3 regions of the Cedecea sp. NFIX57 genome follow, and region 1 is predicted to be linked to each of the others. Evidence: predicted binding sites of a transcription regulator. Region 1 holds the regulator's gene; each other region holds the start of a gene.
The links. Region 1 encodes PurR, which represses purine synthesis genes. Its sites were predicted from a motif close to CANGCAAACGTTTGCNTG; they were not measured.

Region 2: a site for PurR is predicted at 2,513-2,530, ahead of pyrC (dihydroorotase). Genes of this name have one in related genera too.
Region 3: a site for PurR is predicted at 1,477-1,494, ahead of gltB (glutamate synthase large subunit). Genes of this name have one in related genera too.

The regions. Positions count from the first base shown of each region.
Region 1 covers NZ_FXAS01000026.1:64,878-69,129, reverse strand. The annotation lists gene B9Y90_RS19615 (C40 family peptidase) at 266-1,114, shown strand; gene sodB (superoxide dismutase [Fe]) at 1,287-1,868, shown strand; gene cydH (cytochrome bd-I oxidase subunit CydH) at 1,952-2,041, opposite strand; gene purR (HTH-type transcriptional repressor PurR) at 2,334-3,359, shown strand; gene punR (DNA-binding transcriptional activator PunR) at 3,356-4,252, opposite strand, start outside.
Region 2 covers NZ_FXAS01000015.1:44,562-48,813, forward strand. The annotation lists gene solA (N-methyl-L-tryptophan oxidase) at 1-398, opposite strand, end outside; gene bssS (biofilm formation regulator BssS) at 528-782, opposite strand; gene dinI (DNA damage-inducible protein I) at 1,082-1,327, opposite strand; gene pyrC (dihydroorotase) at 1,399-2,445, opposite strand; gene B9Y90_RS14450 (lipoprotein) at 2,599-3,159, opposite strand; gene mdtH (multidrug efflux MFS transporter MdtH) at 3,258-4,252, opposite strand, start outside.
Region 3 covers NZ_FXAS01000008.1:99,549-103,800, forward strand. The annotation lists gene B9Y90_RS08755 (tRNA modification radical SAM protein MnmL/YtqA) at 1-844, opposite strand, end outside; gene gltB (glutamate synthase large subunit) at 1,524-4,252, shown strand, end outside.

The sequences.
Region 1 (4,252 bases):
CTACCCTCGACGCGCAAACATGCTTTAAGAATAACACTTTTACGACGTGCGAAAATGAGCAATTTGCTTCATTCGAGATCAATTAAACAGCGGATAACTCCCGAGAATGGTTAATTTTTTAGCTATAGCTTCCACTTTTGAGCGTTAAATAGTATTTGCCTATTAACATTATCGGCTTTTTTGCATTAGAATCGTCGGGTTTCGCAAAAATCATACGCAGGCATGATGGTTAGCATCTTGCCTTCATTTATCAGGGGATTGACGAGTGGCGCGGATAACTAAAATCTCTATCACGCTATGTGCTCTGCTATTTGCTTTGCCCTATACACCTTTGGCACAGGCGTCTGAGCACGTCCGCCATCCTGTTGCACAAAAAGGCCATCCGGCAAAGACAACAACCAGTAAAAGCAACAAGGGTAAAGAGAAAGCAAAACCGAAGGTCAGCACAGCCTCCACCAAAAAGAAGTCCGGTAAAAAAGACGCCTCGCCGGCAAAAGCCAAAGTGGCTAAACGCACCACCACAGGCAAAAGCAGCACCCTCGCTAAAACCAGCAGTAAAAAAACCTCGCAGAAATTAGCCGTACAGCCAGCCTCCGCTACCGTTGCCTACACTGAAAAATGCACCCATCGTAAAGGGCATAAAAAGCAGTGCGTTAAGGTGAAGTCGGAAAAAAATCTGACCATCGCGCAGGCGCATAAAGTGCGCGTGCAGAAAGCGCAAAAAACGGCCATGAACAAGCTGATGGGGCAAATTGGTAAACCGTATCGCTGGGGTGGCACTTCCCCGCGCACCGGTTTCGACTGCAGCGGGCTGATTTATTACGCCTATAAAGATCTGGTCAATATCCGTATTCCGCGTACCGCCAACGAAATGTATCACCTGCGTGATGCCTCTTCCGTTGACCGCGGTGAACTGGAAAGCGGCGACCTGGTGTTCTTCCGTACCCAGGGCCGTGGCACCGCCGATCACGTTGGTGTCTACGTCGGCAACGGGAAGTTTATTCAGTCCCCGCGCAGCGGTCGCGATATTCAGATCACCTCCCTCAGCGAAGATTACTGGCAGCGCCACTACGTGGGTGCTCGCCGGGTGATGACGCCGAAAACTATTCGTTAATCTTCTCCGCGCCCTTTAGGACTAATAAAACTGATTAAAATGTTAACAGCCCGGCAACGGGCTGTTTTATTTTGTTGTTTCATTTGGCTTTTTCACTCAGCTGTAATTTGCTAACCTTATAACTACACAAATTGTAGTTATATTGTGAAACAAAATAACAAGGAGTGAAGCCATGTCGTTCGAACTACCCGCCCTGCCCTATGCCAAAGATGCGCTGGCACCGCATATTTCAGCCGAAACCCTCGAATACCATTACGGCAAACATCACCAGACCTACGTCACTAACCTGAATAATCTGATCAAAGGCAGCCCGTTTGAAGGCAAAACGCTGGAAGAGATTGTGAAAGGATCTGACGGCGGGATCTTCAATAACGCGGCTCAGGTCTGGAACCACACGTTCTACTGGCACTGCCTGGCGCCGAATGCCGGCGGGGAGCCGACCGGTGACGTGCTGGCCGCCATCAATCACGCCTTTGGCAGCGTGGAAGCCTTTAAAAAGCAGTTCACCGAAGCGGCCATCAAAAACTTTGGCTCCGGCTGGACCTGGCTTGTGAAAAATAGCGACGGCAGCCTGGCTATCGTCTCGACCTCTAACGCAGGCACCCCGCTCACAACCGGAGCAAAACCGCTGCTGACCGTGGACGTGTGGGAACACGCTTACTACATCGACTACCGCAACGCGCGCCCGGTCTATCTCGACCATTTCTGGGCGCTGGTCAACTGGGAATTTGTTGCGCAAAACCTGGCGGGCTGATGTTTAGCGGTTAAATACGAAGGAGGGAAGCAACGCTTTTCTTCTGTTTAAGAGAAGGGCCGCTTTTCGCGGCCCTTTGTAAATCAGTGCAGAACGGCAGTAAGCGCCCCGGCAACAATCAGACTCAGCACGATAACCGTCGTCACCACGGAAAACTTCAGATCGGTACTCATCGTAAGCTCCTTTTATTTCCCTACAAAGTGTATGTGGGGTGATTTTCCCACAATTAGCGATAAAAATCCTGCTGGATTTGCACAGATATCGGTTTTCCCTCTTCCACTTTGCCCCGGGATAAGCCAAAATCCTTCGCTAATTTACCGCGTATCGCCCGGCAACGCCCTCCTCCCGCTGTATGTCGCATCCCCGACAGGCCTGCAACCAACGTGTTGCCCCAGGAGTTAGCGAAGGCAAACGTTTAACACATGAGTTATCAGGAGTTTACGATATGGTCTGGAGTGACATCTAATGGCAACGATTAAGGACGTAGCGAAGCGCGCAAACGTTTCCACCACCACTGTGTCACATGTCATTAACAAGACCCGTTTTGTGGCGGAAGAGACGCGCAACGCCGTCTGGGCGGCCATCAAAGAGCTGCACTATTCGCCGAGCGCCGTGGCGCGCAGCCTGAAGGTCAACCACACCAAATCTATCGGCCTGCTCGCCACCTCAAGCGAAGCCCCTTATTTTGCGGAAATTATTGAATCCGTTGAGAACAGCTGTTTCGCCAAGGGCTACACCCTGATTCTGGGCAACGCGCACAATAACTTTGAAAAGCAGCGCGCGTACCTGTCCATGATGGCGCAAAAGCGCGTAGACGGACTGCTGGTCATGTGCTCCGAATACCCTGATACGCTGCTTTCAACCCTGGAAGAGTACCGCCATATTCCTATGGTAGTGATGGACTGGGGCGAAGCTCGTGCCGACTTTACCGACTCCGTAGTTGATAACGCCTTCCACGGCGGCTACCTCGCAGGCCGCTACCTGATTGAACGTGGCCATCGCGATATCGGTGCTATCCCGGGTCAGCTGGAGCGTAACACCGGCGGCGGCCGCCATGCAGGGTTCCTGAAGGCGCTTGAAGAAGCCAATATCAAAGTGCCGGATAACTGGGTGGTTCAGGGTGATTTCGAACCAGAGTCCGGTTACCGCGCCATGCAGCAACTGCTTAATCAACCGCATCGCCCTACTGCCGTTTTCTGCGGCGGCGATATTATGGCGATGGGTGCTATTTGCGCCGCGGACGAAATGGGGCTGCGCGTGCCGCAGGACATTTCTATCATCGGCTACGATAACGTGCGCAACGCCCGCTATTTCTCTCCGGCGCTGACCACTATCCACCAGCCGAAAGAGCGCCTGGGCGAAACGGCCTTTAACATGCTGCTCGACCGCATCATTAATAAGCGCGAAGAGTCGCAGACGATTGAAGTCCATCCGCGTCTGATTGAACGCCGCTCGGTGGCCGACGGCCCGTTCCGCGATTACCGCCGCTAAGCCTCTTCGGGAGCCGGAAGTATGTTACCCGGCTCCTGCAGCCACTCCTGATTCATCGTCTCACTGTCGCCCAAATAATCCAGCAACCAGCTCAGCGCGGGCGAGGCATCATCTTGCCGCCACGTCAGGCAGCAGGCCGCGTCCGGGAACGGGTTTTCCAGCGTTAACTCCTTCCAGTCGCCCCTGACGAGCCACGGCTGGGCAATGTGCGTCGGCACCATGCCAATGCATAATCCTGCCATCAGGCAATCCGCCCCGGACGCCCAGTCCGGCACCACCACCCGGCGCTGGTTGTCCAGCAGCCAGGTAATACGCTTGGGCAGAGAACGGGATGTGTCTTCCAGCACAAGGGACGGCCAGGGACGAATGTCGTCATCCAGAATAATACCTTCCCGTTGCGCAAGCGGATGAGCGGCAGACACCACGCAGCGCCAGCTAAGCGCGCCCATGTCCCGAAACGCATAGCGCCCCCCGACCGGGATCGCCTGCGTGGCGCCAATCGCCGCCTCAACCCGTCCGTCCGCCAGCGCGTCCCACACGCCATTGAACACTTCCTGAGAAATGCGTAATTCGATATCCGGAAAATGACGATAAAAATCCAGCACCAGCTGGCGGGTACGTTCAGGTTTAACAATATTGTCTACCGCAATGGACAAGTGCCCGCGCCAGCCGTTAGCTATCTGCTGACACTGCTGGCGCGTTGCCATCATTTTTTTGATAACAGACCGACCTTCCTTGAGAAAAAACGCCCCGGCGGCGGTCAACTCAACGTCCCGGTGACGCCGTTCAAACAGCGGCACGGCCAGCCACTCTTCAAGCTGACGCACCGTGTAGCTGATGGCAGAGGGCACGCGATGCAGCTCCTGGGCCGCGCCACTAAAGCTGCCGTTTCG
Region 2 (4,252 bases), on a different contig from region 1:
TTTTCAGGCACCGCAATCTCCGGCCAGCGGGCGGCAATGGCGGCAGCGTCCAGCGTTTCAACCGGCAGGGCAAATTTCTCTGCGCTGGAGGCGACATTGCGAATAAAGGGCGAATCAGCTGGCCCCAGGTTAATGACCCCGGTGCGATGAAAGAGCTTCTCGCCGCTGGCTTCAGCCAGGGCATCCCACAGTTTTTGTGCTCGCAGGACCAACGGGACATATTTTTCACCTTCGCCATAAGCATGGCGCATCAGGCGGGTGTCGCCGTGGTGGCTGCCCTGATCGTGCGGCGGGTGGCCGCTGTCGATCATCAGTACCTTCAGGCCCGAGTGTGTGGCATAGCAGCCTGCGGCGGCACCGACGGAGCCGCTGCCGACAATGATGAGGTCATAGTTCATAAACTTTTCTCTGTGGAAAATTATCTGTAGCAGGGTAATTAATTCACCGGAACGATGCAATTGACGGTGACGCTTAAAATAAAAAAGGCACCCCGTTGGGTGCCTGTGGCCATTGTTAAGCATGTGTCGTCAATGCTTGCGATAATCGCTTTCCTGGTAATCACTGGATTCAATTTTGGCTATCCCGGCCTCAAGGATGGAAATAAATTGCCGGGCGACATCGGTGGTCAGCCAGAGCGTCTGGCCTATCTCGGTTTCATCGTGCTTCTGATTATTGGATGTCAGGTAATGCAGGCGCAGCATCATGGCGTCGTAGCTGTCGACGGTGCTGATATCCCATCCGACGAGGGGATGAGTCTGAATAACATCACTATTTTTTTCCATCATAACCCCTTTTATACGTGTTTAAAGACAACGGCTAGTGAGGTTCATGCGTGATTTATCGTGAAGCGACTTAAGTATATCAATACTACGGCCTTCATGGGGATGAAATAATTACCTGGTAACACTTTTTCCGCATTATTCAGGAAAAACGAACAATAAATCGACAGGCTATTTCGAAGTAATGAGAAAGAAAGGCAGGAAAGACTTTGGTGGTGTTTAAAAAGTAATCAAGTCGACGAGGGGAATAAAAAAACCGGATGGCGACACCCGGCAAAAAAGTACCAACATACTTGAGGGTATTAGTCGGCAGAGAACCAATCGTCAGCGCTTTCCCAGGTTTCCTGGAGGATCTCGCTGATTCGCGTTTTATCTTCTTTGGCACCGCCCAGCACGGAGAGATTATTGCCTGAGGCATAACGTACCTGCACTTCGCTGCTGGTGTCGGGGAAATGTTGATTGATACGGCGGGAAAGCTCACTGGCAAGGGCGTCGATAGCCCCTGGCGGCAACGGTGTGGTTTTGGCTATAGTCACTTCAATACGCATAACGACCCCCTGTATAATATACTGGATATTTATACAGGTTAACTTTCCAGTAAGCAACAGGGGGGGGAAATTTAGCCTTTAACCGACCAGACGACTTCTTCACCCGCCAGGAACGGTACGATGCTGTCGTCACCGGCTTCAATCAGCTCCGGCATTTTCTCAGCGACGCGAATCAGTTCGATATGATCTTCATTGACCGGCAGGCCGTAGAATCGCGGGCCGTTCAGCGAAGCGAAAGCTTCAAAATGCTGCAGCGCGTTCATTTCTTCGAATACCGTCGCATAGGCACCCAGCGCGGAAGGCGCGTTAAAGCAGCCGGCGCAGCCACAGCTGGCTTCTTTGCGATGGCGGGCGTGAGGCGCAGAGTCTGTACCCAGGAATACGCGATCGCAGCCGCTGGCAACCAGTTCGCGCAAGGCTTCCTGGTGGACGCTGCGTTTCAGGATAGGCAGGCAGTACAGATGCGGGCGAATCCCTCCCACCAGCATGTGGTTGCGGTTAAACATCAGGTGCTGAGGTGTGATAGTCGCGCCAATCAGCGAGTTACCTTCTTTCACATACTGGGCGGCATCTTTGGTGGTGATATGCTCAAACACCACTTTCAGATCAGGCAACTGGCGACGCAGCGGCTCCATGACGGTTTCAATAAAGCGCGCTTCGCGATCGAAAATATCGATGTCAGCATGGGTGACTTCGCCGTGCACCAGCAGCGGCATGCCAATTTTCTGCATACGCTCAAGCACTGGCAGGATGGCTGTGGTACTGGTTACACCGTGAGCGGAGTTAGTTGTGGCGTTCGCCGGGTAAAGCTTGGCGGCGGTAAATACGCCCTCATTGAACCCGCGTTCGACTTCGTTGGGATCCAGCGTGTCGGTCAGGTAGCAGGTCATCAGCGGTTCAAACTTTTGCCCGGCCGGGACAGCATCGAGAATGCGCTGGCGATAAGCGATAGCGGCATCCACGCTGGTAACAGGAGGCACAAGATTGGGCATGACAATCGCACGGCCATAGGTCTGACTGGTGTAAGGCACCACGGTTTTCAGCATCTCACCGTCACGAAGGTGAATATGCCAGTCATCTGGGCGGCGGATTTTTAATACCTGAGGTAATGCGGTCATCAATGTGCTCCGGCGTGAGAGGGAAATCAGTCATCAAGGGCTGGTTTTATGCCGGGCACTAAGGATAAGGGGAAACGTTATCGTTTGCACCCCTTATGTTGTACATGTTGCACAAAACCCTCAGAGCGCAGAAACGGCTCTGAGGGAGAGGGGCTATTCCGTTAACGGAATGATTATCTCACCGGGTTTGACTTCAATGCCTTTGGCATATTTCTTCGCCAGCGACTCACCTGTGCTGCGATCTTCGCTCAGGATATAAGCAGGCTGTTGATTGAAGTAGCTGCGCAGGGACTGATTAAGATAAGGGATCATGGTCTGCAGCACGGTCTGCATTTTTTGCGGTTCGACCTGAGCATCAACCACCTCCATTTCCTGCAGGTAGATGGCACCTTGCTCTTTATTGAACACCGGCAGCGCTTTCAGCTTGAGCTTCAGGATGGCCTTCTGGTTACCAAACAGCGACGTCATGTCGAGATTGGCATCACCGGTCAGGGTAATTTTATTCGGCTCTTCCCGTCCAATCTGGCTGACTAAATGGGTTAACACCACATGGGCTTCAGCCACGCCGGGCAGGCCAATGTCCTTGGAGAAGTTATTGTGTTTTTCCAGCGACTGGTTGATTTCCTGTTCACTCACGCTGTACTGCGTTAACTGGTTGCATCCGGCGAGCAGGCCGCTGAGCATCAATGCTGCGGCAAAAACAATCTTCTTCATAGGCTTCCTCAAAATAGCGGCTCCAATGCCGTGCCTTGTTTTATCAGCATAATGCGGCACGGCGGGAGCGGCTACCGGAAAAAGACGATAAGAGAAAATTATCCCTGACCGCCGGGCTCCAGCATCGTTGGCTCAACGGGTCTAAGGCTAAACTGCCACCACAGGGCAGCAAGGGTGATACAGCCGATGATGCCGAGCATGGCCCAGGGTAATTCTGGCTGCTGCAGGGCTTTCCCTGCGTCAAACAGCCAGCCACCGCCGGTGTAACCTAGCGCGCCGCCCAGCGACAGGCCCAAACGACTGAATCCCATGTAGCTGCCGCGTGCTCGGGCATCCGCCAGCGAGGCGCTTAGTGTTTCCCGAGCGGGCTCAGCGATGATTGAGCCGATGTAGAAGGTACAAATCAGGGCGAAAAGCTGCTGTAAGTTGGACGCCAGGCCAATAGGCATCAGGCTCACCGTCATCAGCACCAGACCTGCCATTAAGCGTTGCTCCAGGCGGAAGCGCTTTTCACTCCAGCGAGCGATAGGGTAGAGCAACGTCAGCGAAAGCGCGGCTTCAATGGCGTACATCCATTTTACCGCCGACGCGGTACCGGCAATATCATTGACCATCAGCGGCAGCATCAGCATGACCTGCACCGCCAGCATGTAATAGCCGGTTAGCGTCAGGACGTAGGTAATAAAGCGTTTATCACGGAACACACGGCCCATACCTTCGCGCATTGGGGTGCGAATAGTGGAAAGCTTATAGGCCGGCAGCAGCCAGGCGTTCAGCGCCGCGCAAAGGACAAACATTACGGCGCCGACGGCACAGACCAGACGGAAGTCGTACTGCAACAACCAACTGCCCAACAGAGCGCCGATCACCGCGCCGGCGCTGTCCTGCATCATCAGAATTGAGAAGAAGCGGCCGCGGTGCTGAGGGCGAACCAGTTTGACGACCAACGCCGAGCGGGGCGGATCAAACAGCGTCCCGCCAATGGCGGAGAGCAGGCAGGAAAGCCAGAGCATCCAGGGTTCCGTGGCAATACCCATGGTGACAAACCCTGCGGCGCGTAGCAGCATGCCGGTGACAATCATCGGTTTAGCGC
Region 3 (4,252 bases), on a different contig from region 1:
CGGCCCAGCGGTTCTCACACCATAAAGGGGCAAGCAAGGTTGGACGCCGGGCATTAGCCGAAATGCGATGGAACACGACATCAAGTGGCGTATGGCGAATCATTTCTCCCGCGGTGACGACATACTCATCCAGCGTGATCCCCTCAAGGCGACCTGCTCGCCAGCTTTTGGCCATAATGCTTCCGTCAACGATATGCAGAGGGTGTAGCTTCAGGCCGTCTACACCGGTTTCAACCACTTGCTCCAGCGTGTCCCTACATTGCTGCTGGCCTTCACCCGGTAAACCGACAATCAGATGGCTGCAAACCTTTAACCCCCTCGCTCGGGCCCGGCGGGTAGTTTCCTGATAACAGGCAAAATCGTGCCCACGGTTGATGCGATGCAGCGTTTTGTCATTCGCCGTCTGTAACCCCAGCTCCAGCCACACTTCATAGCCCTGAGCGTGATAATCGCTTAGCAAATCCAGCACGCTGTCGGGCACGCAGTCAGGCCGGGTACCCACGCACAGCCCCACGATGCTGGTCTGGCTGACCGCCTGCTGGTACATCGATCGCAACACCTGCACTTCAGCCCAGGTGCTGGTATAGGCCTGGAAATAAGCCAGATAGCGCTGAGCACGATTCACACGGCTGGCCTGGTGTGCGAGCTGCTCGGCAATGGAATTGTGCTGCTGAGTTTCATCAGCGAAAGAGGCCACGTTGCAAAAAGTACAGCCGCCTCGCCCGATCGTACCGTCGCGATTGGGGCAACTGAAACCGCCATGCAGCGTGAGTTTATGGACTTTTTGCCCGTAGCGACGAGAGAGATCGCCGCCAAACATATTGACTAATTTCTGTAACTGCATAATCTGATGGGCCGTCCCGAAAAAGGGGACTAGCCTGCCATTTTCTTCTCGCACCGGCGATGACCTGGATCAATCGCTTCGGCGCAGCCTTACCTATTGCATATAAACTCAAAATAAGTGCAACTCTATTCACATCAGGCTTGATTACTTTTCCTTATGATGCGGCCCTTTATTTAAAGAATATGACGAACGGTGAAAAACAGTGTCATGCTGCACTTCACGGGGATTAAGCAGCATATCATGCTGGCAATATCATTCATGCCAGCATGGTCTGGAGTTTCACGGCCTTTCGGATAGTGAGGACGATCACATAACACTCGGCGTTCGTCGTCGTTTCCCCACAGTCAAAAAAGAACAAAAAACCATTAAATTCATAATATTAAGTCACTCTTAGCACAGTTTTGTATAAATAAGAATGCCATTTGACCTGTGTGCTCTTTCCCGATAAGTTGGAAATCCGCTGGAAGCTTTCTGGATGGGTTCTGTGCCCATCATATTTATGCAGTAATTGAGATTCCCTCTAAAGCAAGTCCTCAACACTTGTGACACCGGATGCGTTGGACATTAAGAGGGCGACACGCGAGGCAAGCGTATGATGCGCAAACCCCGTCGCCATGCCCTTGCTGCGTCCACGCGCAAACGGTTGGGAGTAACGTAGAGCCTGGGGAGGTTCACTGATATGTTGTACGATAAATCCCTTGAGAAGGATAACTGTGGTTTCGGCCTGATCGCCCACATAGAAGGCGAACCTAGCCACAAGGTAGTGCGTACCGCTATTCACGCGCTAGCCCGTATGCAGCACCGTGGTGCCATCCTTGCCGACGGTAAAACCGGCGACGGTTGTGGTCTGCTGCTGCAAAAACCCGATCGTTTCTTCCGCATTGTTGCAGAAGAGCGCCACTGGCGTTTGGCCAAGAACTATGCCGTTGGCATGATTTTCTTGAACCAGGATGACGCGCTTGCCCGCGCCAGCCGCCGCATTGTTGAAGAAGAGCTGCAAAACGAAACGCTGTCTATTGTTGGCTGGCGTGAAGTGCCGGTGAACAAAGACGTGCTCGGTGAAATCGCCCTCTCCTCTCTGCCACGTATTGAACAAATTTTCGTTAACGCCCCGGCGGGCTGGCGCCCTCGTGATATGGAACGCCGCCTGTTTATCGCCCGTCGCCGCATCGAAAAACGCATCCAGGAAGATAAAGACTTCTATATCTGCAGCCTGTCTAACCTGGTGAACATTTATAAAGGTCTGTGTATGCCGGCTGACCTGCCGCGCTTCTACCTGGACCTCGCGGACCTGCGCCTGGAATCGGCCATTTGCCTGTTCCACCAGCGTTTTTCCACCAACACCGTGCCACGCTGGCCGCTGGCTCAACCGTTCCGCTATCTGGCGCACAACGGTGAAATCAACACCATCACCGGTAACCGCCAGTGGGCGCGCGCACGTACCTATAAATTCCAGACGCCGCTGATCCCCGATCTGCACGACGCCGCTCCGTTCGTGAACGAAACCGGCTCCGACTCCAGCTCCATGGATAACATGCTTGAGCTGCTGCTGGCGGGCGGGATGGATATCGTGCGCGCCATGCGTTTGCTGGTTCCGCCTGCATGGCAGAACAACCCGAACATGGATCCTGAGCTGCGTGCCTTCTTCGACTTTAACTCCATGCATATGGAGCCGTGGGACGGCCCGGCCGGTATCGTTATGTCGGACGGGCGTTTCGCCGCCTGTAACCTGGACCGTAACGGCCTGCGTCCGGCACGTTATGTGATCACCAAGGACAAGCTCATCACCTGCGCCTCTGAGGTCGGGATCTGGGACTACCAGCCGGATGAAGTGGTTGAGAAAGGCCGCGTTGGCCCGGGCGAGCTGATGGTTATCGACACCCGTGTCGGGCGTATTCTGCACTCCGCTGAAACCGATGCCGAGCTGAAAAGCCGCCATCCGTATAAAGAGTGGATGGAGAACAACGTTCGCCGCCTGGTGCCGTTTGAAGACCTGCCGGACGAAAAAGTGGGCGCACGGGAGCTCGACGACGACACGCTCGCCAGCTACCAGAAACAGTTTAACTACAGCAGCGAAGAGCTGGATTCAGTGATCCGTGTGCTGGGCGAAAATGGCCAGGAAGCCGTGGGTTCAATGGGCGATGACACCCCATTTGCCGTACTTTCCAGCCAACCACGCATTATTTACGACTACTTCCGCCAGCAGTTTGCGCAGGTGACCAACCCGCCAATCGATCCGCTGCGTGAAGCCCACGTCATGTCCCTGGCCACCAGCATTGGTCGCGAAATGAACGTCTTCTGTGAAGCAGAAGGCCAGGCACACCGCCTGAGCTTCAAATCGCCGATTCTGCTGTGGTCCGATTTCCAGCAGCTCACCACGCTGGAAGAGGAACACTATCGCGCCGATACGCTCGACATCACCTATGACGTGACCGAGAAGTCGCTGCACGAAACGGTGATGGCGTTGTGCGACGAAGCGGAACGCATGGTTCGCAACGGCACTGTCTTGCTGGTGCTGTCCGACCGTAATATTGCCAAAAATCGCCTGCCGGTTCCGGCTCCAATGGCCGTGGGCGCCATCCAGACTCGCCTCGTTGAGAAGAGCCTGCGCTGTGATGCCAACATCATTGTTGAAACCGCCAGCGCCCGCGATCCGCATCACTTCGCCGTGCTGCTGGGCTTCGGCGCGACCGCAATCTACCCGTACCTCGCCTATGAAACCCTGGCGAAGCTGGTCGACAACGGCGCTATCGACAAAAACTACCGCACCGTGATGCAGAACTACCGCAACGGCATCAACAAAGGGCTGTACAAGATCATGTCCAAAATGGGCATCTCGACTATCGCCTCTTACCGTTGCTCTAAGCTGTTTGAAGCGGTGGGTCTGCATAAAGAAGTGTCCGAGCTTTGCTTCCAGGGCGCGGTCAGCCGCATCGGTGGTGCAGGCTTTGGCGACTTCCAGCAGGATCTGTTGAACCTGTCCAAACGCGCCTGGCTGGTACGTAAGCCGTTGGATCAGGGTGGTCAGCTGAAATTCGTTCACGGCGGGGAATACCACGCCTATAACCCGGACGTAGTGCAAACGCTGCAAAAAGCGGTGCAGAGCGGCGAATACAGCGACTATCAGCAATACGCGAAGCTGGTTAACGAGCGTCCTGTCGCCACGCTGCGCGATATGCTTGCGCTGAATCCGCAGGACGAGTCCGTCAAAATTGAAGACGTTGAGCCAGCAACCGAGCTGTTCAAACGCTTTGATACCGCGGCGATGTCTATCGGCGCCCTGAGCCCGGAAGCACATGAATCCCTGGCTGAGGCGATGAACAGCATCGGCGGGAACTCTAACTCCGGCGAAGGCGGCGAAGATCCAGCGCGCTACGGCACCAATAAAGTGTCCCGTATCAAGCAGGT